Regions from separate parts of the Enterobacter ludwigii genome, predicted to be linked through region 3. Evidence: predicted binding sites of a transcription regulator. Region 3 holds the regulator's gene; each other region holds the start of a gene.
The links. Region 3 encodes PhoB, which activates phosphate uptake and scavenging genes when phosphate is short. Its sites were predicted from a motif close to CTGTCATAAAACTGNCNNAT; they were not measured.

Region 1 (7,364 bases), 460 kb from region 3:
ATTTCCCCTTCGTAATCCGGGTGACAAAAGACCTGCGCCGGGCCGTCGCTGCGCTGACGGATCTGGTGGATCCAGCCGCGTTTCAGCAGCTCAGCACGCAACACCATCCCGGAGATGTGATGCCGACGGAACAGCTCACTGCCCTCGCCGGTTTCCATCAGCTCGATAAAACGCAACTGGATGGGGCGGGATTTGATCCACGCCAGGAAGGTATCAAGCTGGTGATGGTTGACGTCACGCATCAGCACCGTATTGACTTTGACCTTCTGGAACCCGGCACTGAACGCCGCGTCAATTCCATCCATCACCTGACGGAATTTATCCTGGCCGGTAATGGCATGAAACTGGCGGGCATCAAGGCTGTCCACGCTGACGTTGATGGCGGTTAAGCCCGCGTCGCGCCAGGCCGCAACGTCGCGAGCCATACGGTACCCGTTGGTGGTGACCGCAATCTGACGGATACGATCGTTCTCACGCACCGCAGCAATGATATCGGGGAAATCACGACGCAGAGAGGGTTCCCCTCCGGTCAGGCGGACCTTTTCCGTGCCGAGCTCAGAGAATGCGCGCGTGACGCGGCGCACTTCGTCCACGGAGAGAAAGCCGTTATTGGTGACGCTGCCCGGTTTGTAGCCATCGGGCAGGCAGTAGGTGCAACGGAAGTTGCACACATCGGTAATCGACAGACGTAAGTAAAAAAACTTACGCGCGAATGCATCAGTAAGTTGTGAAGCCATGTACACCTTTCCAGAGACGGGAGGCACAGTCATTTCTTTCTGTACCCTGGTGGCATATTCGCCACGGCCAGGACGCCATATCTTTCGACACAGGCGCCAGGGCTCGAGTGTATGTTTTCAAATTTGAAAACGTGGTTATGGCGATAGTAGCGCGGAAATCTCCCCTTCGCCATTATCACTTAACGCTATATAACAATATACATAACGACATAATCGTGTATTTTCGCTACAGAATACCTAAAAACAGCATATTCACATTGATATACGTCATTTTGCGCCGGGTGAGGCATCGTCTTTTAGGGGTAGTTAGGGTAGTGTTACGCAGATCGAACGTGATAAGGAATGTGTATGCGCAATCGCACTTTTGCGGATCTTGACCGTGTTGTCGCTCTTGGCGGAGGCCATGGTCTGGGGCGAGTGATGTCTTCTCTGTCTTCACTTGGCTCAAGGCTGACAGGGATAGTGACAACCACGGATAATGGCGGCTCCACCGGGCGTATTCGACGCGCGGAAGGGGGTATCGCCTGGGGCGATATGCGTAATTGTCTGAATCAGTTAATTACCGAGCCGAGCGTCGCTTCGGCGATGTTTGAGTACCGTTTTGGCGGTAACGGCGAACTTTCCGGGCATAACCTTGGAAATTTGATGCTTAAAGCGCTGGATCACCTGTCAGTGCGCCCGCTGGAAGCCATCAATTTGATCCGAAACCTGCTCAAGGTTGACGCGTTCCTGATCCCAATGTCCGAACAACCGGTCGATTTAATGGCGATCGATGCGGAAGGGCACGAGGTTTATGGCGAAGTGAACATCGACCAGCTTACCGTGCCGCCAAAAGAGCTGATGACCTACCCAAGCGTGCCCGCCACGCGTGAAGCCATTGAGGCCATCGGCGAAGCGGATTTGATTTTGATTGGGCCGGGCAGTTTTTACACCAGTCTGATGCCCATTTTACTGGTCAAAGAGCTGGCACAGGCCCTGCGCAGAACGCCCGCCCCCATGGTTTACATCGGCAATTTAGGCCGTGAGTTGAGCCCGGCGGCGGCGAGCCTGTCGCTGGCGGACAAACTGAATCTGATGGAGCAGTACGTCGGGAAGAAAATCATCGATGGCGTGGTGGTCGGCCCGAAAGTTGATGTATCAGGGATTGGCGATCGCGTGGTGGTTCAGGAGCCGCTGGAAGCGAGCGATATCAAATATCGCCACGACCGTCACCTGCTGCGTGAAGCGCTGGAGAAGGCGATTCAGGACCTGGGATAGAAATTATGCCTTCACCCGACCACTCTCCCACGGGAGAGAGCAACCACTAAAAAAATGACAGCCTGCGGCTGTCATTTTGCTTTTACTTAGGAGGCGGCGATAAACAGATCGCGCAACTGATGCAGCTGGTCGCGGATTTGCGCGGCCTCTTCGAATTCGAGGTTCTGCGCATGCTGCATCATCTGCCCTTCCAGTTCGTGGATTTTCTGCTGCAGCGCTTTTGGCGTCAGCTCGACGGTATCCGGCTCAACCACTGAACGCGCTTTTCCGCGCCCTTTCGCTTTGGTCTTCGCAATGTTCTGACCCAGCGCCAGAATATCCACCACTTTCTTGTTCAGGCCCTGCGGCGTAATGCCGTGCTCTTCGTTGTAACGCTGCTGTTTCTCACGACGACGCTCCGTTTCGCCAATTGCTTTCGCCATTGACGGGGTAATTTTGTCACCGTAAAGGATCGCTTTACCGTTAACGTTACGCGCGGCACGGCCAATGGTCTGGATCAGGGAGCGTTCAGAACGCAGGAAGCCCTCTTTGTCGGCATCCAGAATCGCCACCAGCGAGACTTCTGGCATATCCAGGCCTTCTCGCAGCAGGTTGATACCCACCAGCACGTCAAACTCGCCCAGACGCAGGTCGCGGATGATCTCCATACGCTCGACGGTATCGATATCCGAGTGCAGATAACGCACCCGCTCACCGTGCTCCTCAAGATACTCGGTGAGATCTTCCGCCATGCGCTTGGTCAACGTCGTTACCAGCACGCGCTCGTTGATGGCCGCGCGGATACGGATTTCTGACAGCAGATCGTCAACCTGAGTGGCGACCGGACGCACCTCGATAATCGGATCCAGCAGCCCGGTCGGACGCACCACCTGGTCAACCACCTCATCGCCCGATTTTTCGAGCTCGTAGTTGCCCGGCGTAGCCGAGACGTAGATGGTTTGCGGTGCCAGCGCCTCAAATTCTTCAAACTTCATGGGACGGTTATCCAGCGCCGATGGCAGACGGAAACCATACTCCACCAGCGTCTCTTTACGCGCCCGGTCACCGCGATACATCCCGCCAATTTGCGGGATAGTCACGTGAGATTCGTCGATCACCAGCAGACCGTCTGCCGGCAGGTAATCAAACAGCGTCGGCGGTGGCTCGCCCGGACCACGCCCGGAGAGGAAACGTGAGTAGTTTTCGATACCGGAGCAGTAGCCCAGCTCGTTCATCATCTCCAGGTCAAACTGGGTGCGCTGGCTCAGGCGTTGCTCTTCCAGCAGCTTATTATTCGCCAGAAGCACCTTACGGCGGTCTGCCAGCTCAACTTTGATCTCTTCCATCGCCTGCACGATACGCTCGCGTGGCGTCACGTAGTGCGTTTTCGGGTAGATGGTATAGCGCTGAACGACCGACTCGACGTGGCCGGTCAGCGGGTCAAACAGCGACAGGCGTTCAACCTCTTCGTCAAACAGCTCAACGCGCAGGGCGATATCGTCCGACTCTGCCGGGAAGATATCAATCACCTCGCCGCGCACGCGGAAGGTACCGCGCTGGAACGCCTGATCGTTACGGGTGTACTGCAGCTCTGTCAGACGGCGTAAAATAGCGCGCTGATCGATGATCATCCCCTGGGTCAGGTGCAGCATCATCTTCAGATAGAGATCCGGATCGCCCAGACCGTAGATAGCCGACACTGACGCCACCACCACCACATCGCGACGCTCAAGGAGCGCCTTCGTCGCCGACAGACGCATCTGCTCAATGTGTTCGTTCACCGAGGCATCTTTCTCAATGAAGGTGTCAGAGCTCGGGACATACGCTTCAGGCTGGTAGTAATCGTAGTAGGAGACAAAATATTCCACGGCGTTATCCGGGAAGAACTCTTTCATCTCGCCGTAAAGCTGAGCGGCCAGGGTTTTGTTTGGGGCCAGCACCATCGTGGGGCGCTGCAGATCGGCGATAACGTTAGCAATGGTAAACGTTTTGCCCGAACCGGTTACCCCCAGCAGCGTCTGGTGCGCCAGCCCATCTTCCAGCCCCTCTTCGAGACGTCGGATCGCCTCAGGCTGATCGCCGGAAGGACGGAATGCAGAATTCAATTTGAACGGTTTACTCATGGGCGACAACCTGATGACGTTATAAGCGGCAGGTGAGTAATTTTACTCGTTGCTGCCAGGAATGCCAGTAAAAAACACTGGATGAAAAACCAGTAGCATGTCAGGATATTTAGAGTACCGGCAGGGTGATTAGCGCGATAGTGGTCAAAATTTGGACCGTGACAACATAAAACACCAGTCAGGACGGGTTATCCCCAGAACTTTTTCTTTTTTAACATTTGTCAAGCCAGGTAATGATAGTTTTATGGCAACAGGTGACACTTTCATTACGGCAATTGCTTTTATCTAACCAATTAAATATTAAGCGATATTTTCTAAAGCCGCGTTTCGCGCCAATTTGGTCGTAACCCGCGTCTTCTCTCGCTTATCGCGTGTTTTCTAACTCTAATGCACATGGTTATCCACAGGAATAGTGGATAACTGCTTCCAGCCCGTGCAGACCGCCGCTCAGCAAATTCCCGACTTTTCCCACGAAACGGCAGCAAAAATTTTTTATAGCTATTTTTTGCTGATAAACAGTTGTGTCATTCATAACCAACCGATGCGATCTTGCTCACATTTCCACCATTTTAACCCTGCACCACAACTCATCACGTCCGGCACCGCGGATGTGCAAAGGGGGTAATCACACACCGCTTATCCAGGACAAATTCCTAAAAAAGCCTCTTTTTTAATCAATTTAGGGTTTCTGGCAGGAGTTTTGCACATCCCACAATGAGCCTCATCCACACAGATTTTTAAGGAGAGAAAGATGTTGAGTCTGCGTGCAGTTAACCAGTTTTACGGAAGCCAACATACGCTATGGAACGTGGATTTAGATTTTCCCAAAGGCATGTGTACAGGCGTTGTTGGCCTGCCGGGGATGGGCAAAACGACCCTGATGAATTGCATCGCCGGGAAAGTGCCTGTCGACAGCGGCACCATCATCTGGCACGAAGCCGGTGCACCGCCGCGAGATTTGCTTAGCCAGACGCCAGAACCTTTCGCTGGCCCGGGAATAGGCTATGTCCCGCAGGACAGGCGGATTTTCTCCCAGTTAACCATTGATGAAAATCTGCATATCGCCATGCGCGCGACAGGGAAACCAGACCCTGAAGCGAAAAGTGACGTTTACGACCTCTTTCCGGAACTCTATGCGCTGCGACAAACCCGGGCCAACACGCTTTCGCCAGACGACCAGTATCAGCTGGCGCTGGCCAATGCGCTGGTCATCCGTCCGCGGATGCTGATTCTGGATGAACCGATGCATGGCGCGGGCCACAGCTTCGCCCAGAAGCTGAGCCAGCTGCTGGTGCGGTTAAACCGGGAACTGGGAATGACGGTGTTGTTAGCTGAGCAGCAGCTGTCGTTTATCCGCCGGGTCGCGGAGCGCTTTTGCATGCTGTATCGCGGGCGTAACGTGGCCCAGGGCCACGTTAACGAGCTGGACGACGAGCTTATCGCACACTGGATGTCGCTGGAGGCAAGACGCTGAGATCGAGGTAATGCCCGGTTTCAGCGCACCCGGCAGTGTCAGCCAGCCACGGGATCTCCCCAAGAAACGGCGCAGGAATCACCCGCTTCAGCGTTGCCAGATACTCCTGATGTCGCCTGCCCGGCGCAACCACGTCGTTGGCTATCCAGCCGGCCAGGCGCAGCCCGGCCTGCTGAACGGCCTGGGCAGTCAGCATCGCATGGTTGATACAGCCGAGTTTGACCCCTACCACCAGAATTACCGACAGCTGCTCGATTTGCACCCAGTCAGCAAAGGTCTGGTCCGCCGAAAGTGGCGTAAACCAGCCACCGGCGCCCTCCACCAGTACCCAGTCAGCCTGGCGTTCAAGGGCGCGTAACCCGGCAGAAAGCACGGCAAAATCAATCGGGCGACCTTCATCGGCGCTGATAATATGCGGTGAGGTGGGCTCGGCAAAGGTGTACGGATTCACCGCTGAATAGGCAAGTTCAAGCGTGCTGTTGCGCTGGAGCGCCAGCGCGTCGGTATTGCGTAACCCGTGCGCCGTCATCTCGCTGCCGGAGGCGACAGGTTTATATCCGGCGGTGGTTTTTCCCTGCATGCGCGCCGCCTGCAGCAGCGCTGAGCTGGCAACCGTCTTGCCCACTTCGGTATCTGTTCCGGTGACAAAATAACGTTCAGTCACGTTCAATAATCCCATGAAAAAGTTGATATGAGAGCGGGAACTGCCCCCGCTGCTGCGGCCACGCCAGCTCCAGACGCTGCAACTGGCCGCGGGTAAGAGGTTTCTTTTCACGCCCCGCATGCAGATGGGTCGCGCCAATGCCCTTCAGGGAGCGCATGGCGCTGAAGGCATCGTCGAAATTCAGCGTAATGGTCTGCTCAGCACAGCGATAGCGCCATCCCGCCAGCGCGTGGATGACCTGCTCGTGCGGCAAAAAACGGTTAGCGTGAGGTTGTTCATCCACCGCTTTCCACGCCTGATTGAGCTCCGGTAAAGAGCTTTCCAGCAGCGTGGTGAAGGCCACGCATCCACCCGGGCGCGCCACGCGATAAAGCTCGTTTAATGCCTGCGGGAGACTACTGCACCACTGTACCGCCAGATGGCTCCAGACCAGATCAAACCGCGCATCCGGCAGCGGAATGGACTCAATATCGGCAACCAGATAGTGGTGCGCGGCCTGCTGCTGACGGGCCTCCTCGAGCATATCGGGCGACAGGTCGATAGCCGTCACCTCGCTGCCGGCCGCACGCCAGTGTCGGCTATTGGCACCCGGCCCACACCCGGCGTCCAGCACCTGAGGGAACCGGGTCTCGTTGAGTAAAGCAAGCAGCCCCTGCGCACTCTGACGCTGGAGTTCATCGTGCTGCGAATAGCTGCGCGCGGCCCGGCCAAATGCCGCCGCGATCGCCTGTTTATTCACGGGTGTCATGCAGCGCCTCCAGAAGTGCCTCGATATCCTCTGCTTCGTGCGCCGCCGTGAGCGTCAGACGCAGCCGGGCAGTGCCTGGCGGTACGGTTGGTGGACGAATAGCCGTCACCCATATCCCCCGCTCGCGAAGCGTCTGCGCCAGCGTGAGAGCCAGACCGTTTTCCCCCACCATCACCGGCTGGATTGCGCTCTGCGAATCGGTGCTCTGGAACGGGAGATGGCGTAACCCCTGGCGAAAACGCCGAATATGTTCCGCCAGACGCGCCCGTCGTTCCGCGCCTTCAGCGCTGCGGATCACCGCCAGTGATGCAGACAGCGCCACGGCCTGTGCGGGCGGCATACTGGTGCTGTAAATGAGATGACGGGCGAACTGCAGCAGATA
Region 2 (7,364 bases), 2.0 Mb from region 3:
TTATTTCGGTATGACAATGACCACGATCGGTAAGTTTTCCGATAAGGACAATGGCTCGCATATCGCGGGCGAAGATATTGTGATTACAGCCCCCTGGGGAGATAGCGCGAAAGGGCTTGCGTACGTTATTTTCGGTACCTCCGGCGGAAAAACCATGCAGGAAGTGAATAACGTAGGTGAATTCGATCCGCAAAACGCGCTTAAAATCTTCCACAGCAATAAAGCGAATAAGCCTGGCTCAGTGACGACAAAATGGATGGGCGTCGCGGTACGTAAAATTGGTGATATTAACGGCGATGGGTATGACGATTTAGTCATTGCCTCCCACTGGCATGATCAAGTCTATATTATCTGGGGCGGGCCACATCACCGCACGGGCGCACGTCTTTCTAATCAGATAGACCTCAATGATATCGACAATGGCGACTCTCGCCTGGGTATTCGCATCCGTACGGTAACTGCTTCAGGCTCTGCCAATACCGGTGGTTGGTTTGGCACCGCAGTCGGCCCAATTAAATATAAAAATTCTGCAGTGGCTAACAAGATGGTTGATCTCGCTATCGGCGATATCGAAGGCACAGGCGGACGCGGCGGCGCTGTCATTATCTATGGCGCCCAAAAGCCAGGCGACCAGTGGCAGAACATCGATATTAAGCGCAACAGCCTGGGCGACTGGGAGATCCCGGCCACGACTGGCGCCTATATTCGCCCGCAGATGACCGCCACCAACGGTCCGGATAAACCGCTTAATAACAACCTCGGTCAGCAAATCAGTGATGTGGGAGATATTAACGGCGATGGTTTCAGTGATTATCTGATCGTCGACCCGGAATCCGTCAATGAAGGCCGTGTTTCCGATAACAGTGGCACCAACGGACGCGGCACGGCGTATCTCGTTTACGGTAGCAGTTTCAACCAGGGGAATCTCGACATAGCCTCGTTAAATGCGACGCAAGCGACCCGTATTCACGGTATGGGGACGGCTTTCCTTGGTGGTCAGTCCGGGGGAGGAGAAGGGAGTAATGATCATAGCGCCTATACGCAGGACAAGCCCAATAACGGCACCATCACGCCATTAGGTAACCTCCTGAGTACTCACTATAACGCTTTTGCGATTAGCGCCCCTGCCGACATTGGCATCGATAAAAAACGCTCCGGGTTGGTCTGGATCATTAAAGGTAAGACTGATGGCAGTAAGTTGCCCTCCTCTTTGTTCCTCGATGCGGCGCATACCCGGCTTAACTACAACAAAAACTTTAGCGTACGAGATGGCTATGCTATCTACGCCGACAGACCTGGCAGCAAACTGGCAGGGTTCGGGAATAGCATTCTTGGTAATGTGGATTTGAACGGCGACGGTAAGAAGGATCTGGTGATTGGCGATCCGAATGCGCTGAACTCCAGCGGCACTCAGGTTGGGGCCGTGTATGTGATCAACGGCGGCAAAAGCCTTGATGATTATGCTGACGATGAAGGCATGATCAATATTAATACGCTGGTGAGTGAAGGCGTTGCGAAAGTCTACTGGGGTAAAAATCAGTATGAAAAATTCGGCGCCTCCATTGCCGCTGGCAACTTTAATGGCTTCACCCAGGATAGTCTAGCCATTGGTTCTTACCGTGATAACAGCTGGACGGGTAAAGTCACCTTCCGCATTGCGGATTACATCATACCGGATTAATTCTTACATCGCCTGAATGAGGTCACCGCCGGGGAATAGTCACTCCCCGGCATTTTAATGCATATTTTACAGCGCCTGCGCACACGCCCAGGCACTTGCCCATGCCCACTGGAAATTGTACCCGCCGAGCCAGCCGGTCACATCCATCACTTCGCCAATAAAATAGAGCCCCGGCACGTTGCGCGCTTCCATGGTGCGTGAGGAGAGTTCATGGGTGTCGACCCCGCCAAGCGTCACTTCCGCCGTGCGATAGCCTTCGGTGCCGTTGGGCTGCACCCGCCAGGCTGTCAACGTCTCAACCAGCACCGCCTGTTCGCGGCTGTTAAGCTGCTTGAGCGACACATCGGGGATCTGCCCCAGCACCTGCAAACATTCCACCAGACGTTTTGGCAACTGCATGGCCAGCGTGTTTTTCAGGCTTTGATTCGGGTGCGCCGCGCGTTGCTCGTTGAGGAAAGCCTCCAGGTCGCAATCGGGTAGCAGGTTAACCGTGACAAACTCCCCTGGCTGCCAGTAGCTGGAAATTTGCAATACCGCCGGGCCGGAAAGACCACGGTGGGTAAACAGCAGGTTTTCACGGAACACCGTACCGTCTTCAGCCGTAATGACCGACGGCACCGAGACGCCAGAAAGCGTCTGGAGCTGTTCCAGCAGGGGCTTATGCAGGGTGAACGGTACCAGCCCCGCACGGGTGGGCAGCACGTTCAGGCCAAACTGTTCGGCAATCTTGTAGCCGAATGGTGAAGCACCGAGCCCCGGCATGGAGAGGCCACCGCTGGCAATCACCAGGTTATCGGCGCTGACGCTTTCCCCGTTTAACTGCAGCGTGTAGCCCTGCTCATCGCGGGACACCTCCAGCACTTCCGTGCGCAGGCGCATCACCACGCCGCCCTTCTCGCACTCGGCCACCAGCATATCGACAATCTGCTGGGCGGAGTCATCACAGAACAGCTGGCCCAGCGTCTTCTCATGCCATGCGATACCGTGCTTACCCACCAGGTCGATAAAGTCCCACTGGGTGTAACGCGCCAGGGCCGATTTGCAAAAATGACGGTTCTGGCTCAGATAAGCTGCGGGTTCAACATAGAGATTTGTAAAGTTGCAGCGCCCGCCACCGGACATCAGAATTTTACGTCCTGGCTTTTTACCGTTATCCAGCAACAGCACGCGACGACCCGCCTGTCCGGCCATCGCCGCACAAAACATACCCGCCGCACCGGCGCCAATTACCACGGCATCAAACCTTTCCACGTCAAAATCCTCTTCGTTAACTGCCGCGGATTGTAAAGTTTCCTCTGTGGTCACACCAGCGCAATTAACCGAGATATCAGTCATATACTTGAAATATAAAATATATTTCTTTACCTAACGCCAACAAAGCCGAAGTTATATCAAAAAAAAGCTATATTTCACTTTGCCCGCCGCGCATTTGTCCTGGATAATGCGCCGCGTTCATGTCCTCAAAATGGCGTAACGTCCTATGCTACATTTGTTTGCTGGCCTGGATTTACATACCGGGCTTTTATTATTGCTTGCTCTGGTTTTTGTACTGTTTTACGAAGCGATCAACGGCTTCCACGACACTGCAAACGCAGTAGCAACGGTTATCTACACTCGCGCAATGCGATCGCAGCTCGCGGTTGTTATGGCGGCGGTATTTAACTTTTTTGGTGTTCTTCTGGGTGGACTGAGCGTTGCATATGCGATCGTGCATATGTTGCCAACGGATCTGCTTCTCAACGTTAGTTCTGGCCATGGCCTCGCTATGGTGTTCTCAATGCTGCTTGCTGCAATTATCTGGAACCTCGGTACCTGGTATTTCGGCCTGCCTGCATCCAGTTCTCACACCCTCATCGGCGCGATTATCGGTATTGGGTTAACGAATGCCCTCATGACCGGTACCTCGGTTGTTGATGCGTTAAACATCCCGAAAGTGCTGGGAATTTTCGCCTCACTGATTGTCTCCCCTATCGTGGGTCTGGTGGTCGCAGGCGGATTGATTTTCATCCTGCGTCGTTACTGGAGCAATACGAAAAAACGCTCCCGTATTCACCTGACGCCGGCAGAGCGTGAGAAGAAAGACGGCAAGAAAAAGCCGCCATTCTGGACGCGGATTGCCCTGATCCTTTCCGCTATCGGCGTTGCCTTCTCTCACGGCGCGAACGACGGTCAGAAAGGCATTGGTCTGGTAATGCTGGTACTGATTGGCGTCGCACCGGCGGGATTCGTGGTCAACATGAACGCCTCCGGTTACGAAATCACCCGTACCCGTGATGCGGTGAACAATGTTGAAATCTATTTCCAGCAACACCCTGAGCTGCTGAAGAAGGCAACCGGCGTTGACCAGTTGATCCCTTCTCCTGAAGCAGGCGCTACCACTGCGCCGGGCGAATTCCACTGCCATCCGGCAAACGCGATTAACGCGCTGGAACGTGCCAAAGGCATGCTGGGTAATATCGAAAGCTACGACAAACTGTCCGTTGAGCAACGTGGTCAACTGCGTCGCATTATGCTGTGCATCTCTGATGTCACGGATAAAGTGGCGAAGCTGCCAGAAGTGAATGCTGACGACCAGCGTCTGCTGAAGAAACTGAAAGGCGATATGCTCAATACTATTGAGTACGCGCCAATCTGGATCATCATGGCTGTCGCACTGGCTCTCGGTATCGGTACGATGATTGGCTGGCGTCGTGTGGCGACCACCATCGGCGAGAAGATCGGTAAGAAAGGCATGACGTATGCGCAGGGTATGTCCGCGCAGATGACGGCGGCGGTTTCAATCGGTCTGGCGAGCTATACCGGTATGCCAGTTTCGACCACCCACGTACTCTCCTCTTCCGTGGCAGGGACCATGATTGTTGACGGCGGCGGTCTGCAACGCAAAACCGTGACCAACATTCTGATGGCCTGGGTATTTACCCTTCCGGCCTCTATCCTGCTGTCGGGTGGGTTGTACTGGATTTCGCTGAAGCTTATCTAATCGGCAGAACGCGATAAAAAAGCGGGTCAGGAAACTGACCCGCTTTTTTTATGCTCAGTGCCAAATCATCAAGGCAATCATGCTGACCACAACCAGACCACACAGGGCGCTGGTTAAAATGAACTGACGGCGAAGACGCTCGCAACGGCGAATAAACTCTTCATCGTGGTGATCGCGATAGCGCTGGTAATAGATATACCCTACCAGACGCATCTGCTTGCTGGGCTGTCCGTGCGAGGTGAAGAACCCTCCACCGTCCACATACTGATAAAGCAACGGATCGCAACCACGAAGTACCACTAACAGCGCACGTAACGATGAGAAGTAGCGCGCCATATTCACTATGCAAACCACGCATAACGCCCAAAACAATGCGACGGTGCTAATCATACATCCTCCCCGGCGTACGCCCACGAAGCAAGGCCTCTGAGCTACCGCACTCCAGTGCCCTGACAGACAGTTCAGTGAAAGAATGAACAAAAGTCGATCCGGTTCGCGTTTTAATATCCGAACGGCTCATTAAATAGTGTAGGAGATCCGTTAATTTTTTTGCCACAAGGTTAATCGTTATCAACACCAAAGCTTGAAAAATATGTTTTACTGGGCCGTAATGAAAGCATCAGACGACGGCTTTTCCATTTAGTCATCGATAACTTAAGGAAGGAGTAACACTATGGCTTACAAACACATTCTCATCGCGGTAGACCTCTCTCCGGAGAGTAAAGTGCTGGTTGATAAAGCGGTATCCATGGCACGCCCTTACAACGCGAAAGTTTCTCTTATCCACGTTGATGTGAATTACTCCGACCTCTATACCGGTCTGATTGACGTCAATCTCGGTGATATGCAGAAACGCATCTCTGAAGAGACACACCACGCGCTGAGCGAACTGTCCACCAACGCGGGCTACCCTATCACCGAAACCTTAAGCGGCAGCGGCGATCTGGGTCAGGTGCTGGTTGATGCGATTAAGAAATACGATATGGACCTGGTCGTTTGTGGTCACCACCAGGACTTCTGGAGCAAGCTGATGTCTTCAGCGCGTCAGCTGATTAACACCGTTCATGTGGATATGCTGATTGTTCCACTGCGTGACGAAGAAGACGAGTAAGTCTGCTTTCCCTCTCCCACCGGGAGAGGGAACCGTTCGAGCCTCTTTCCAGCGCGGGTTGGGGTGACGGCATCAAACCGCACACCCTAACCTTCCTGTTCCGGCGTCCCCGAATAAATATCAAACCGGTGCCCTTTGGTAACCACCGCATTGGCCGTGGCCACGTCCGCCAGCGGCGGCGCATAGTCCGGACGTTTCACCACCACGCGCTTCGTGGCGAGCTGACGAGCAGGTGCCAGCAAACCATCCGCGTCTAAATCCGGCCCGACCAGCGACTGGAACACCCGCATCTCTTTCTTCACCAGCGCGCTTTTCTGCTTATGCGGGAACATCGGGTCGAGGTAGACCACCTGTGGACGCGGAGTGATATCGGTCAGCGCCGTCAGGCTGGAGGCGTGAATCAACTGCAAGCGCGCCTGCAGCCACAGTCCAATCTCCGGGTCGGCATAGCCGCGCGTCAGCCCGTCGTCGAGCAGCGCGGCCACGACCGGATTGCGCTCCAGCATCCGCACGTGACACCCTACCGAGGCCAGGACAAACGCATCGCGCCCTAAACCCGCCGTGGCATCCACCACGTCCGGAAGATAGCTTCCTTTGACGCCAACCGCTTTGGCAACCGCTTCACCGCGACCGCCGCCGAACTTGCGCCGGTGCGCCATGGCGCCCCCCACAAAATCGACAAATATCCCGCCGAGCCTGGGTTCGTCACGCTTACGTAATTCCAGATGCGCCGGCGTCATCACCAGCGCCATCAGGTTTTCATCATCATGCTCCAGCCCCCAGCGGGCGGCCAGAACAGATAAGGCGCCGTCTCCGGCGCCTGTTTCATCGACTAAACAAATCTTCACGTAACGGTTAGCCTTTAATTCCGTAGTGCTCAAGCATCGCATCCAGCTGCGGCTCACGGCCACGGAAGCGTTTGAACAGCACCATTGGCTCTTCAGAACCGCCGCGCGTCAGGATGTTATCAAGGAACGACTGGCCGGTTTCACGGTTGAAAATGCCCTCTTCTTCAAAGCGAGAGAACGCATCCGCCGCCAGCACGTCGGCCCACAGGTAGCTGTAATAGCCTGCCGCATAGCCGCCCGCGAAGATATGGCTGAACGCGTGCGGGAAGCGGCCCCAGGTTGGGCCAGGAATAACGGCGACCTGCTTTTTGATCTCGGCCAGCGTCTCGAGGATTTTCGCCCCCTGCTCCGGACTAAACTCGGCGTGCAGACGGAAGTCGAACAGGCCGAACTCCAGCTGGCGCAGGATAAACATCGCCGCCTGGTAGTTTTTCGCCGCCAGCATTTTATCCAGCAGTTCTTTCGGCAGCGGTTCGCCGGTTTCGTAATGGCCGGAGATGAACGCCAGCGCGTCCGGCTCCCAGCACCAGTTTTCCATAAACTGGCTTGGCAGTTCGACCGCATCCCATGGCACACCGCTGATACCGGCAACGCCTGCGGTTTCGATACGGGTCAGCATATGGTGCAGGCCGTGGCCGAACTCGTGGAACAGGGTAATCACTTCGTCATGGGTAAACAGCGCAGGTTTGCCATTCACCGGACGGTTGAAGTTACAGGTCAGGTACGCCACCGGCTTCTGCAGGG
Region 3 (7,364 bases):
AACGCGGCGTTTTTATAGGCGTCCATCGCATCGCTAATCGGGCCTGCGGGCCAGACGATGGCCGCAACCGCCAGCACAATCAGCGCCACGATTTTCAGCGGAGCCAGGAAGTTACCCACGGTATCCAGCAGCTTGCCCGGATAGAGGGAAACCAGAATCACAATCGCGAAGTAGATCAGGCTGTAGATAAACAGCGGCATCGCGCCATCGCCAGTGAGCGGGGCAATCCCCACTTCGAAGGATACGGTCGCGGTACGCGGGGTCGCAAACAGCGGGCCAACGGCCAGATAACAGACGGTCGCCAGCAGAATGCCGGCCACTTTGCCAATCGGGGTGCTGAGGCTATCAACGCCACCACCGACTTTCGCCAGCGCGACGACGGTCAGTACCGGCAGACCCACAGCAGTAATCAGGAAACCAAACGCAGCGGTCCAGACGTGTTCACCCGCCTGTAAGCCAACCATTGGAGGGAAAATGATGTTGCCTGCGCCAACGAACAGCGCAAATGTCATAAAGCCCAGCGCGATGATGTCACGCGATTTTAAGTGATGGGTCATAAAACCTTACTGCCTGTGGATGTGGTGTTGAAAACATTGAGATTTTCGCTATCCCTGACGGGACGATACAGCGGAAAATTTGCTCAATTTCAGCGGGATATGCTCCCGTCCTGGCGTGGAGAAGAATAGTTTTTCGATTTACCACGCAAATACAGTCGGTATGACAGTATCTGGGGCGCAATTTAAACGCTTATAACGTTTAAAGGCAAGATGGGATCGTGAAACCAGAACAATATGCCAGCATCAAAAATCAGATCAGCACAATACGCTAATTATAAGAAAAACCCATGGCTAATCATGCGAACAAAAAACAGCCAGCCGTATAATATTCAGCCGCGTTTCGCTTGACTGCAAAGCAAACGGGCCAGCAAACGCTGGCCCGTGGAAAGGTAAACTGACACGCCTGTCGTCAGGCGATCTTTTTGGCAATTAATCGTTCCGGGATAACGAAACTGAAGCGGGTTCCCTTACCCAGCGTGCTTTGAATATCGAGACGGCTTTCATGATGATTCACCGCGTGTTTCACAATAGCCAGCCCCAGACCGCTGCCGCCGGTCTGCCGTGAGCGCGCTTTATCCACCCGGTAGAAGCGCTCGGTCAGACGCGGGATGTGTTCAGGTGCGATCCCCGGCCCGTTATCCTCTACGCTGAACTCAGCGCCCGTTGGCGTGCGCTGCCAGCGCACCACGATATCCGTCCCCGCTGGCGTATGATTCACCGCGTTATACACCAGATTGGAAATGGCGCTGCGCAGCTCATCTTCGCTGCCAAGCACCTTGAGCGTGTTGTCGACCTCGAAGGTCAGCTGATGCATTTTATGGCTTAACGTCTGCGCTTCGCGCTCCACCACCCGCAGCATCATCGGCACATCAATGGTGTCATTCAATGCCAGCGAGGGGGCGGCCTCAATTTTCGAGAGCGTCAGCAGCTGTTTCACCAGCCCTTCCATACGGTGCGTTTGTTCACGCATCGTATGCAACGCTTTCTCGCGCGGCGCGCCTTCCAGCGTTTGCTCCTGCATCATCTCCAGGTACCCCTGAAGCACCGTCAGCGGAGTGCGTAATTCGTGGCTGACGTTGGCAAAGAAGTTGCGTCGCGCCCCTTCCAGCTGGTGCATCTGGGTGACATCACGGGCAACCATCAGCCACTGCTGGTCGCTGTAAGGCATCACACGGATTTCCAGATGGCGCCCATTATTGAGCTTCAGGTTGTGGGGGCGGGTAAAATCACGCTTTTTCAGGTACAGCGTGAACTCGGGATAACGCAGAAGGTTGAGGATGTTCTGGCCATTATCGTCCGGCCAGCGCAGGCCCAGCAGCTGTTGCGCGAGGCCGTTACACCAGAAGATCGTCCCTTCTTCGGTCGTCAGAATGACAGCATCCGGCAGCGACTCAGCGCCGCTACGGAAGCGTTTGATCAGGCTTCCCAGCTCCCGACGCCGCTTTTTGTTACGCATCTGCATCTGGTGCAGACCGTACAGCAGCGGCTCCCAGCTTCCGCTTCCCGGCGGAGGCGTCATACTTCGGTCAACCCACAGCCACCACGAGAGGCGCAGCAGGTTCCAGAAATGCCAGATCAGAAGCCCGGTAACCGACGCCAGCAGAAACCACGGCAAATATCCAAGAAAGGCCCCCAGAATGAAGGCCGGAATACAGCATAAGATCAGTTCAAAGACGAGCCTTTTCCATGACAGACGTTCCAGCACGCGTCACACTCCTGTCATTGTTCAGAAACGGGTTGAAAAACGATAACCCGTGCCGCGGACCGTCTGCACCATGCGATCGTGGCCGCTCAGTTCCAGCGCTTTTCGCAGGCGGCGGATATGTACGTCAACCGTCCGGTCTTCGACATACACGTTAGTTCCCCAGACGTTATTCAGCAACTGTTCGCGGCTGTATACGCGCTCCGGGTGAGTCATAAAGAAATGCAGAAGTTTAAATTCGGTAGGCCCCATATCGAGGGGATTTTCACCGGTCATGACGCGGTGTGAGGTAGGGTCAAGGCTCAGTCCCTGCATCTCAATCACCTCTTCCACCGCCATCGGTGAAATGCGGCGCATCACGGCTTTAATGCGGGCAACCAGCTCTTTCGGTGAGAACGGTTTGGTAATGTAATCGTCCGCCCCCGTTTCCAGACCGCGTACGCGATCCTCTTCTTCACCGCGCGCCGTGAGCATCACAACCGGTATGTCGCGGGTTAGCGCTTCACGTTTCAGGTGTTTGATAAACTGCAGCCCGGAGCCGCCAGGCAACATCCAGTCGAGCAGAATCAGATCGGGCCAGGGTTCATTCAGCTGGTTCACCGCGCTGTCATAATCTTCCGCCTCAACCGGCTGGAAGCCATTTTGCTCGAGCACGAAGCACACCATTTCACGAATCGGAGCTTCATCTTCTACGACCAGAATACGTCTCGCCATACTTTGCCCTGTTTTATCTTATTTAAGTTACAAGTTTGTAATGCGGCGTCATTATGCGTCAGATTTATGACAGATTTATGAAAAACAGTACCACTATAAAGGGCAAACTGTTGTTTTATTACAGCGGTTATTTTCTGTTCCCTGACAGTTTATAATCCTGCTTTCTCTTTTTCGCCACGGATCAGCAATGCGCATACTACACACCTCTGACTGGCATCTGGGTCAAAATTTTTACAGCAAAAGCCGGGCGGCTGAACACGAAGCGTTCCTGAACTGGCTGCTGGATACGGCCCGCTCTCATGAGGTAGACGCCATTATTGTAGCGGGTGACATCTTCGATACCGGCTCGCCCCCCAGCTATGCGCGCGAGTTATATAACCGTTTTGTCGTCAATCTGCAGCAAACGGGCTGTCATCTGGTGATTGTTGCCGGCAACCATGATTCCGTCGCAACGTTAAATGAATCCCGCGATATTCTGGCGTTCCTCAATACTACCGTGGTGGCCAGCGCAGGACATGCGCCGCAGATCCTGAAAAAGCGCGACGGGACGCCGGGTGCGGTACTGTGTCCGATCCCATTTTTACGCCCGCGCGATATTGTCCAAAGCCAGGCGGGGCTTTCCGGCGCTGAAAAACAGCAGCATTTGCTGCAGGCTATCACCGACTATTACCACCAGCAGCATGCCCAGGCCTGTGCCCTTCGCGGTGACCAGGCGATTCCGGTGATTGCCACCGGGCACCTCACCACCGTTGGGGCCAGCAAAAGCGACGCGGTGCGTGACATTTATATTGGCACGCTGGATGCTTTCCCGGCACAAAACTTCCCGCCCGCGGAGTATATTGCCCTCGGGCATATCCACCGGGCGCAGGTTATCGGCGGCTGCGAGCACATTCGCTACTGCGGCTCGCCCATCTCGCTGAGTTTTGATGAGACCGGCAAAGCCAAAAGTGTCCATCTGGTGAGCTTTAGCGACGGCAAGCTCAGCGCCGTTGACACGCTGGAAGTGCCCGTCACCCAGCCGCTGGCGGTGCTGAAAGGCGATCTGGACGCCATCACCGCCCAGCTTGAACAGTGGCGCGGCGTGGAACAAAACCCGCCGGTCTGGCTGGATATTGAGATCGCCAGCGCCGACTACCTGCATGATGTACAGCGTAAAATTCAGGTACTCACGGAAGACCTGCCGGTAGAGGTGCTGCTGGTGCGCCGCAGCCGCGAGCAGCGCGAGAAAATTCTGCTCGGCGCTCAGCGCGAAACGCTCAGCGAACTCAGGGTGGAAGAGGTCTTTGAACGCCGGCTCTCCCACGAGGAGATTGACGACGCGAAACGCGCACGGCTGAACGAGCTGTTTACGCACACCCTGCATGCCCTGAACGATGAGGAAGAAAACGCATGAAAATCCTCAGCCTGCGTCTGAAAAATCTCAACTCACTGAAGGGTGAGTGGAAAATCGATTTTACCGCGGAGCCGTTTGCCAGCAACGGACTGTTTGCGATTACCGGGGCTACCGGCGCAGGGAAAACGACCCTGCTCGACGCCATTTGTCTGGCGCTGTATCACGAAACGCCGCGTCTGCAGAAAGTCTCCCAGGCACAAAACGATTTGATGACGCGCGACACGGCCGAATGCCTTGCCGAAGTTGAGTTTGAAGTCAAAGGTATTGCCTATCGCGCTTTCTGGAGTCAGAACCGCGCGCGAAATCAGCCCGACGGTAATCTTCAGGCCCCACGCGTCGAGCTGGCACGCTGTGAGGACGGTAAAATTCTGGCCGACAAAGTGTCGGATAAACTGGAACAAACGGCCGCCCTCACCGGGCTGGATTATGGCCGTTTTACCCGCTCAATGCTGCTCTCTCAGGGGCAATTTGCCGCCTTCCTCAATGCCAGACCTTCCGACCGCGCCGAACTGCTGGAAGAACTGACCGGAACCGAGATCTACGGTCAGATTTCCGCCATGGTGTTTGAGAAACACAAAGCCGTACGTAACGCCCTTGAGGTGTATGAAGCACAGGCTGCAGGCGTCGTGTTGTTGAGTGAAGAGCAACAGCAGCAGTTACAGCAAAGTTTGCAGGCACTTACTGACGAAGAAAAAACGCTGCTGGCGCAACAGCAGAATCAACAGAAAGATTTTCAGTGGCTTACGCGCAATGACGAGCTCATACGTGAGCAGCAGCGCGTTGCCACCTTGCAGCAACAGGCGCAACAGGCACTGACCGAGGCTGCGCCCGAGCTGGCAACGCTCCAGCTTGCTCACCCCGCCGCCCAGCTGCGACCACTGTGGGACAGCCAGCAAGAGCAAACCACCCGGCTGGGGCAAACGAAGCAGCGCATTGTTGAAGTAAATGCTCGCTTACAAGCAAAAACCGCGCTGCGCTCGCGTATCCGTAATACGGCCCAGCGTAGCCATGCACAACTGCAGACCGACCTTACGGCGCTGGCACAGTGGCTGGCAGAGCACGAGCGTTATCGTCAGTGGGGCCAGGAGATAGCAGGCTGGCGCGCCCATTTTGCACAGCTGAATCGCGATAAACATCAGATCGCCACGCTTTCCACGCGCATTGCTGAATTACGCCAGAAGCTGACAGAGATGCCGGAAAACGCCCTGACGCTCACGGCTGACGAGGTCAGCGTGGCGATGGAGCAACAGGCTCAGTCACGGACTTTCCGCCAGCGGCTGATGTCGCTTCAGGCCCGTTATCTGCCGCTGCAACAGCGTCTGCGCCAGAGCGGTGAAAGCCTGCAGAAAGCCCAGGCAGAGCAGGTAAAACTCAATGAAACGCTGACGCTGCGTCGCCAGCAGTACAAAGAGAAAAACCAGCATTATCTGGATCTTGAAACGCTCTGCAGACAGGAAGAGAAGATTAAAAGTCTGGAGGCAGAGCGTGCGCAGCTGCAGGCGGGACAGCCCTGCCCGCTGTGCGGCTCAACCTCGCACCCGGCGGTCACTGCCTATCAGGCGCTGGAGCTGAGTGCCAACCAGCAGCGTCGCGACCAGTTAGCCAAAGAGGTCGCTGCGCTTAAAGAGGAAGGATTGTTAGTTCTCGGCCAGGTGAATGCCCTGACCCGGCAGATCCAGCGTGAGACAGACGACGCTCAGACGCTCTCTCAGGAGGAGCAAGCGCTCACTAAAGAGTGGCAATCCGTTTGCGCGTCCCTGAATATCACTCTGAATATTCAGGAAGATATTGCCCCGTGGATGAACGAACAAGAGCAGTATGAGCGTCAGCTTTACCAGCTGAGCCAGCGTCTGACGCTGCAGCAACAGCTGAATGAACAGGACGCGCAGGCGCGTCAGTATCAACAGCAGCTGACGGCCACGCGCCAGGCGCTGGAAACGACCCTGCTGACGCTGTCACTCAACGTCCCGGAAGAAGGCACAGAGGCTGCCTGGCTGAACGAACGAGAAACCGAGTTCGCACAGTGGCAGGAAAAACACACTCAGCATGGCGTCATGCAGGAGCGCATGACGGCTCTGATGCCGCTGCTCGACACCCTGCCCGCCACAAACGACACAGAAACCGAACCGGCCATTCCTGATAACTGGCGCGAAACGCACGACGAATGCGTTTCTCTTCAGAGCCAGCTTGCCACATTGCAACAGCAGGAAAGCCTCGAAAGCGAGCGACTGCAGCACGCCACGACGCATTTTACCGCCGCATTGACCGCAAGCTGCTTCGCCGATCGGGAGGCCTTTCTGGCTGCACTGCTTGATGAAGAGACCATCCGCCGTCTTGAACACCGTAAGCAGACCCTGGAAAACCAGCTTCAGCAGGCAACCGCGCTGTTCGCACAGGCAAACCAGCAGCTGCAGGCTCATCAGACGCAGCGACCGGAAGGGCTGGAACTCGACGCGCCAACCCTGCAGTTGCAGCTACAGCAACTCGGGCAACAGCTTCGGGAGAACACCACTCATCAGGGTGAAATCCGCCAGCAGCTTAAACAGGACAGCGATAACCGTCAGCACCAGCTGGCGCTCATGCAGCATATTGAAGAGGCCGCGCGGCTGGCCGATGACTGGAGCTATCTGAATTCGCTGATAGGTTCCAGCACCGGCGACAAGTTCCGTAAGTTTGCCCAGGGGCTCACGCTGGATAATCTGGTCTGGCTTGCCAACCAGCAGCTAAATCGCCTGCACGGGCGCTATTTGCTGCAGCGCAAGGTCAGCGATGCGCTGGAACTCGAAGTGGTGGATACCTGGCAGGCGGACGCGGTGCGCGATACCCGTACCCTCTCCGGCGGCGAAAGCTTCCTTGTTAGCCTGGCACTGGCGCTGGCGCTTTCCGATCTGGTGAGCCACAAGACACGCATCGATTCGCTGTTCCTGGATGAAGGCTTCGGCACGCTCGACAGCGAAACGCTGGATACCGCCCTCGATGCGCTCGACGCGCTGAACGC
Region 4 (7,364 bases), 2.4 Mb from region 3:
TATCGGCATCAACGCCGGTCGCATCCGTGCACTGGGTAGCCCGATTCGCGGCGGTGAAGCGTTCCACACCGGCTGTATCCCGTTCTACAAACACTTCCAGACCGCGGTAAAATCCTGCTCTCAGGGCGGCGTACGCGGTGGTGCAGCCACCCTGTTCTACCCAATGTGGCACCTGGAAGTGGAAAGCCTGCTGGTACTGAAAAACAACCGTGGCGTTGAAGGCAACCGCGTTCGTCACATGGACTACGGCGTACAGATCAACAAGCTGATGTACACCCGTCTGCTGAAAGGTGAAGACATCACCCTGTTCAGCCCGTCCGACGTCCCGGGCCTGTATGACGCGTTCTTCGCCGATCAGGATGAGTTTGAGCGTCTGTACACCAAATACGAAAAAGACGACAGCATCCGTAAACAGCGCGTTAAGGCGGTTGACCTGTTCTCCCTGATGATGCAGGAACGTGCCTCTACCGGCCGTATCTACATTCAGAACGTTGACCACTGCAACACCCATAGCCCGTTTGACCCGGTGGTTGCGCCAGTGCGCCAGTCTAACCTGTGCCTGGAAATCGCCCTGCCGACCAAACCGCTGGAAGATGTTAACGACGAAAACGGCGAAATCGCGCTCTGCACCCTCTCTGCTTTCAACCTGGGCGCTATCAAGAGCCTGGAAGAGCTGGAAGAGCTGGCGGTGCTGGCCGTGCGTGCGCTGGATGCCCTGCTGGATTACCAGGACTACCCAATCCCGGCGGCAAAACGTGGAGCAATGGGCCGTCGTACCCTCGGTATCGGCGTTATCAACTTTGCCTACTGGCTGGCGAAACACGGTAAGCGTTACTCCGACGGCAGCGCGAACAACCTGACTCACGAAACGTTCGAAGCGATTCAGTACTACCTGCTGAAAGCCTCCAACGAGCTGGCGAAAGAGCAAGGCGCGTGCCCGTGGTTCAACGAAACCACCTATGCGAAAGGCATTCTGCCGATCGATACCTACAAGAAAGACCTGGATGCGATTTCTAACGAACCGCTGCATCTGGACTGGGAAGCGCTGCGTGAATCCATCAAGACTCACGGCCTGCGTAACTCCACGCTGTCTGCCCTGATGCCGTCTGAGACCTCTTCACAGATCTCTAACGCCACCAACGGTATTGAACCACCGCGCGGTCACGTCAGCATTAAAGCGTCGAAAGACGGTATCCTGCGTCAGGTTGTGCCTGACTACGAGCTGCTGAAAGACAACTACGAGCTGCTGTGGGAAATGCCAAACAACGACGGTTACCTGCAGCTGGTGGGGATCATGCAGAAGTTTATCGACCAGTCGATTTCTGCTAACACCAACTACGACCCGACGCGCTTCCCGTCTGGCAAGGTACCGATGCAGCAACTGTTGAAAGACCTGCTCACCGCCTACAAATTTGGTGTGAAAACCCTGTACTATCACAACACCCGTGATGGTGCGGAAGACGCTCAGGATGACATGGCACCGTCAATTCAGGACGATGGCTGCGAAAGCGGCGCATGTAAGATCTAATGAAGGGCGGGGATATCCCCGCCTTTATTTCGTAAGACAGGACTCCAATTCATGGCATACACCACCTTTTCACAGACGAAAAACGACCAGCTCAAAGAGCCGATGTTCTTCGGGCAACCGGTCAACGTGGCACGCTACGATCAGCAAAAATATGACATCTTCGAAAAGCTGATTGAAAAGCAACTCTCCTTCTTCTGGCGCCCGGAAGAAGTTGACGTCTCTCGCGATCGTATCGATTTCCAGGCGTTGCCGGAGCACGAAAAGCATATCTTCATCAGCAACCTGAAGTACCAGACGCTGCTGGACTCCATTCAGGGCCGTAGCCCGAACGTGGCGCTGCTGCCGCTGATCTCCATTCCGGAGCTGGAAACCTGGGTGGAAACCTGGGCGTTTTCTGAGACCATCCACTCCCGCTCTTACACCCACATTATCCGCAACATCGTTAACGATCCGGCGGTGGTGTTTGACGATATCGTCACTAACGAGCAGATCCAGAAACGTGCTGAAGGTATTGCGCACTACTACGACGAACTGATCGAGATGACCAGCTACTGGCATCTGCTGGGCGAAGGCACCCACACCGTGAACGGCAAAACCGTCACTGTGAGCCTGCGCGCGCTGAAGAAACAGCTTTACCTGTGCCTGATGAGCGTTAACGCACTGGAAGCCATCCGCTTCTACGTGAGCTTCGCCTGCTCCTTCGCTTTTGCGGAACGCAAGCTGATGGAAGGTAATGCCAAAATCATCCGTCTGATCGCCCGTGACGAGGCCCTGCACCTGACCGGCACCCAGCATATGCTGAACCTGCTGCGCAGCGGTACAGACGATCCGGAGATGGCTGAGATTGCCGAAGAGTGCAAACAGGAGTGCTATGACCTGTTCGTGCTGGCCGCTCAGCAGGAGAAAGAGTGGGCAGACTACCTGTTCCGCGACGGCTCCATGATTGGCCTGAACAAAGATATCCTGTGCCAGTATGTTGAGTACATCACCAACATCCGTATGCAGGCGGTCGGGCTTGAGCTGCCGTTCAAGACCCGCTCTAACCCAATTCCGTGGATCAACACCTGGCTGGTATCCGATAACGTGCAGGTTGCGCCACAGGAAGTGGAAGTCAGTTCTTATCTGGTCGGGCAGATTGACTCTGAAGTTAATACCGACGACCTGAGCGACTTCCAGCTCTGATGAGCCGCGTAACGCTTAGCCTTTCCGGTACCGAAGTGCTGTGCCGGGAAGAACACCCTTCCCTGTTGATTGCGCTTGAGGCGCATCAGGTTGAAGTGGAGTATCAATGCCGCTCAGGCTATTGCGGATCATGTCGCTGCCGTTTAGTCGCCGGACAAGTGGACTGGCTGACCGAACCGCTGGCCTTCATCAACGAAGGTGAAATTTTGCCCTGCTGCTGCCGGGCAAAAGGCGATATAGAGATTGAGATGTAAACCGCCCCTCCGGGCGACATAAAAAAGGGCCTTACGGCCCTTTTTCTTTTACTTCAAAAACTGCACGGCTTTATCGGGGAAATCGGTGAACAGCCCGTCCACCCCGGCCTGGTTATACAGCACGTCGTACAGCTGGTTTACGTCCGTCGCATAAGCCGGTAGCTGGTCCGCACGCACCGTATACGGATGAACCTGCATATGACTGGCGTGCGCCTCTTTCACCATTGCCGTCAGCTTGACGTGGCCTGGCGTTGAGCCTTCCGCCACCAGCATATGGTAATCCGGTCCGATACCGTCGGCGTACTGCGCGATCTGTTTCATTGCGCCCGGCTTAAACATCCAGTCGTAGTTGTAATTCACCCACGTGCCGTCGGGCTGTTTCTCCTGAGTTTCATTCCAGTCGGTGTAGGCAATCAGCTGTACCAGATTGAGATCCATCCCTCTCTTTGGCGCCAGCTCGGTTTTGATGCGCTTCAGCTCAGCGGCGTCAAAACACTGCAGATAGACTTTGTCGCGCTTGCTGGTGTAGCCGTACTTTTTCAGCACGTCCAGCGTCTTCGCGGCAATGTCCTTCCCTTCCTGATGGTGGAACCACGGCGCTTTTATCTCCGGGTAGATGCCGATGTTTTTCCCGGTTGAGTGGTTCAGTCCCTGAACAAACTCAATCTCTTCTTCGAAGGTATGAATGCGAAAATCAGATTTACCCATCGGGAAACGTCCCGGATAGACCTGCACCTTCTTGCCGTTTTCAACCTCGAAACCCTCGGTAAACTTCAGCGAACGAATCTCATCCAGCGTAAAGTCAATGGCGTAGTAGCGACCATCTTTGCGGGCGCGGGCCGGGAAACGCTCAGCCACGTCCGTCACGCGGTCAAGATAGTGGTCATGAAGGACGACCAGCTGGTCGTCACGGGTCATCACCAGATCCTGCTCGAGATAATCTGCCCCCTGCGCATAGGCCATCGCTTTTGCCGGGAGCGTGTGCTCTGGCAGATAGCCGCTTGCGCCGCGATGGGCGATAACCATTTTCTCGTTAGCCAGCGCTGAGCCTGTCATCAGGCCCGCCAGCAGCAGGCCCGTTGCTACGTAAGTTAATTTCATCAGCCTTCTCCTTATTGACGACGCGCCTGCATTTCGGCGTGATGACGTTTTTCACCAATCATCACCACAATCAACAGCAGCACCGCCAGCACGCTACCGCCAATCATCACCATAAAGCCGCCGTCCCAGCCGAAGAAGTCAACGGTGTAGCCCACAATGGCGCTCGCCGCGACCGAACCGCCAAGGTAACCGAACAGACCGGTAAAGCCGGCCGCCGTACCTGCCGCTTTCTTCGGCGCCAGCTCCAGGGCATGCAGACCAATCAGCATCACCGGGCCGTAAATCAGGAAGCCGATGACGATCATACAGGCCATATCGATTGACGGGTTACCCGGCGGGTTGAGCCAGTAAACCACGGTGGCAATGGTCACCAGCGTCATAAAGAAGACGCCCGTCGCACCACGGTTACCCCGGAACACTTTGTCCGACATCCAGCCGCAAATCAGCGTCCCCGGGATCCCGGCGTACTCATAGAGGAAGTAAGCCCAGGAGGATTTATCCAGCGCGAAATGCTTCACCTCTTTCAGATAGGTAGGTGACCAGTCGAGGATGCCGTAACGCAGCAGGTACACGAAGACGTTGGCCACCGCGATATACCACAGCAGTTTGTTGGGCAGGACGTACTTCATGAAGATCTGTTTGGCCGTCAGCTCTTCTTCATGCTGCTCGCTGTAATCATCCGGATAGTCGTTTTTGTACTCTTCAATCGGCGGCAGGCCACAGGACTGCGGCGTGTCACGCATCAGGGCGAAAGCGATAACCGCCACCAGAATGGCACCAAAGGCAGGCATATAAAGCGCGGCTTTCCAGTCGTTAAACCACGCCATCCCCAGCAGGAACAGCAGAGGTGGAATACCGCCACCGACGTTATGCGCGCAGTTCCACACCGACACGATGCCGCCACGCTCTTTCTGCGACCACCAGTGCACCATGGTGCGCCCGCACGGCGGCCACCCCATTCCCTGGAACCAGCCACAGAGGAACAGCAGCACGAACATCACGGCGATGCTGGAGGTTGCCCATGGCACAAAGCCCATGAACAGCATCACCGCTGCCGCCAGGATCAGACCCGCAGGCAGGAACACGCGTGGATTCGAGCGATCGGACACTGAACCCATGATGAATTTGGAAAAACCGTAGGCGATAGAGATCCCCGACAACGCGAACCCCAGATCGCCACGAGAAAAGCCCTGCTCCACCAGATACGGCATGGCGAGCGCAAAGTTTTTACGTACCAGGTAGTACGCCGCGTACCCGAAGAAGATCCCCAGGAAGATTTGCCAACGCAGACGACGGTATAGCGGATCAATTTCTGCCTCTGGCAGACGCGCCCGATGCGGCGCAGGTTTGAAGATACTGAGCATGACAGCCTCCGTGGCCAGGTATTGAATTTACAGGGGTTTAACTGCCCCACACTCCAGAGAGGCGGCGATGTTAAGAAATCACGGTGATTGTTACTGTGAATCAACGCACAAATTGTTACAGAAATATGACAATGTGCGCAGAAAAGCGCATGGAATCACGTTTCACTTTCGAATTTCGTTCGTTTATGTTCGAAATCAAACAAACCACAGTTTTGATGTGGCTAAATGGTAAAAAACGAACACAGAGGGATAACAATGACAATTCACGATCCTCGCTACAGCGATGTGATTATCATTGGCGGTGGCGCGACCGGCGCCGGCATCGCACGCGACTGCGCCCTGCGTGGGCTGAGCGTCACGCTTCTGGAGCGCCATGACATTGCGACGGGCGCAACCGGGCGCAATCATGGTCTGCTACACAGTGGTGCCCGTTACGCGGTGACCGACCCCGAATCCGCGCGGGAATGCATTGCTGAAAACCAGATCCTCAGACGCATTGCCCGCCACTGCATTGAACCGACCAACGGTCTGTTCATTACGCTTCCCGAAGACGATCTCTCATTTCAGCCAACCTTTGTGACCGCCTGCCGCGCTGCAGGGATTGAGGCTGACGTCATCGACCCCGAACTCGCGCGTCGCCTGGAACCGTCTGTCAACCCGGCCCTTATCGGCGCGGTGAAGGTCCCGGACGGTACGGTTGACCCTTTCCGCCTGACCGCCGCGAACATGCTGGACGCCCGTGAACACGGCGCACAGGTTCTGACCGGGCAGGAAGTGACCGGGCTTATCCGGGAAGGGAACCGCGTCTGCGGCGTACGTGTTTTTGATACGCAGTATAAGGAGCATGGCGAACTGTACGCCGCCGTGGTGGTCAACGCGGCGGGGATCTGGGGGCAACGCATCGCGGAGTACGCCGAGCTGTCTGTGCGCATGTTCCCGGCAAAAGGCTCGCTGCTGATCCTCGACCACCGCATTAACAACCACGTGATCAACCGCTGCCGCAAACCTTCTGATGCCGACATCCTGGTGCCGGGCGATACCATTTCGCTTATCGGCACCACCTCAACCCACGTGGACTATAGCGAGATTGATTACAACCGCGTGACCGCCGACGAGGTGGATATCCTGCTGCGCGAAGGGGAAAAGCTGGCCCCTGTGATGGCGCAGACCCGAATTCTTCGCGCCTATGCCGGCGTGCGCCCTCTGGTGGCGAGCGATAACGACCCGAGCGGGCGCAACGTCAGCCGTGGCATCGTGCTGCTCGACCACGCCGCGCGCGATGGCCTGGACGGGTTTATCACCATCACCGGCGGCAAGCTGATGACCTACCGCCTGATGGCCGAATGGGCAACCGATGCCGTCTGCCGCAAGCTGGGTAATAGCGAACGGTGTGTGACCGCAGAGCAACCTCTGCCCGGCTCGCGTCAGTCCACCGAGAAAACGCTGCAAAAAATCATCTCCCTTTCCGCCCCCCTGCGCGGTTCAGCCATTTATCGCCACGGAGACCGCACGCCGGTCTGGCTGGGGGAAGGACGGCTGAGCCGTAGCCTGGTGTGTGAATGCGAAGCCGTCACGGCGGGTGAAGTGCAATACGCCGTGGAGAATCTGACCGTCAACAGCCTGCTTGATTTACGTCGGCGCACCCGCGTGGGCATGGGCACCTGCCAGGGTGAGCTGTGCGCCTGCCGTGCCGCCGGGTTGTTACAACGTTTTCATACCACCACTGCCACCCAGTCGCTGGCACAACTCAGTGATTTCCTGAACGAACGCTGGAAAGGCATTCAGCCTGTCGCCTGGGGTGATGCCCTGCGTGAAAGCGAGTTTACCCGCTGGGTCTACCAGGGGCTGTGCGGTCTTGAGAAGGAGCAACAGGATGAAATTTGATACCGTGATTGTCGGTGGTGGGCTGGCGGGTCTGCTCTGTGGTATCAGGCT

Region 1: uvrB (excinuclease ABC subunit UvrB) is a predicted target of PhoB. The motif match lies at 4,328-4,347, and genes of this name have one in related genera.
Region 2: pitA (inorganic phosphate transporter PitA) is a predicted target of PhoB. The motif match lies at 3,010-3,029, and genes of this name have one in related genera.
Region 4: glpT (glycerol-3-phosphate transporter) is a predicted target of PhoB. The motif match lies at 5,542-5,561, and genes of this name have one in related genera.

The regions. Positions count from the first base shown of each region.
Region 1 covers NZ_CP017279.1:587,021-594,384, reverse strand. The annotation lists gene moaA (GTP 3',8-cyclase MoaA) at 1-737, opposite strand, end outside; molybdenum cofactor riboswitch at 725-859, opposite strand; gene yvcK (uridine diphosphate-N-acetylglucosamine-binding protein YvcK) at 1,086-1,994, shown strand; gene uvrB (excinuclease ABC subunit UvrB) at 2,081-4,096, opposite strand; gene BH714_RS02760 (ABC transporter ATP-binding protein) at 4,848-5,570, shown strand; gene bioD (dethiobiotin synthase) at 5,533-6,234, opposite strand; gene bioC (malonyl-ACP O-methyltransferase BioC) at 6,227-6,982, opposite strand; gene bioF (8-amino-7-oxononanoate synthase) at 6,966-7,364, opposite strand, start outside.
Region 2 covers NZ_CP017279.1:3,026,748-3,034,111, forward strand. The annotation lists gene BH714_RS14280 (integrin alpha) at 1-1,681, shown strand, start outside; gene BH714_RS14285 (BaiN/RdsA family NAD(P)/FAD-dependent oxidoreductase) at 1,748-2,932, opposite strand; gene pitA (inorganic phosphate transporter PitA) at 3,162-4,661, shown strand; gene uspB (universal stress protein UspB) at 4,716-5,051, opposite strand; gene uspA (universal stress protein UspA) at 5,335-5,772, shown strand; gene rsmJ (16S rRNA (guanine(1516)-N(2))-methyltransferase RsmJ) at 5,859-6,620, opposite strand; gene prlC (oligopeptidase A) at 6,628-7,364, opposite strand, start outside.
Region 3 covers NZ_CP017279.1:130,538-137,901, reverse strand. The annotation lists gene brnQ (branched-chain amino acid transporter carrier protein BrnQ) at 1-557, opposite strand, end outside; gene phoR (phosphate regulon sensor histidine kinase PhoR) at 967-2,262, opposite strand; gene phoB (phosphate response regulator transcription factor PhoB) at 2,284-2,973, opposite strand; gene sbcD (exonuclease subunit SbcD) at 3,161-4,366, shown strand; gene sbcC (exonuclease subunit SbcC) at 4,363-7,364, shown strand, end outside.
Region 4 covers NZ_CP017279.1:2,487,492-2,494,855, forward strand. The annotation lists gene nrdA (class 1a ribonucleoside-diphosphate reductase subunit alpha) at 1-1,528, shown strand, start outside; gene nrdB (class Ia ribonucleoside-diphosphate reductase subunit beta) at 1,580-2,710, shown strand; gene yfaE (class I ribonucleotide reductase maintenance protein YfaE) at 2,710-2,964, shown strand; gene glpQ (glycerophosphodiester phosphodiesterase) at 3,013-4,065, opposite strand; gene glpT (glycerol-3-phosphate transporter) at 4,077-5,429, opposite strand; gene glpA (anaerobic glycerol-3-phosphate dehydrogenase subunit A) at 5,685-7,313, shown strand; gene glpB (glycerol-3-phosphate dehydrogenase subunit GlpB) at 7,303-7,364, shown strand, end outside.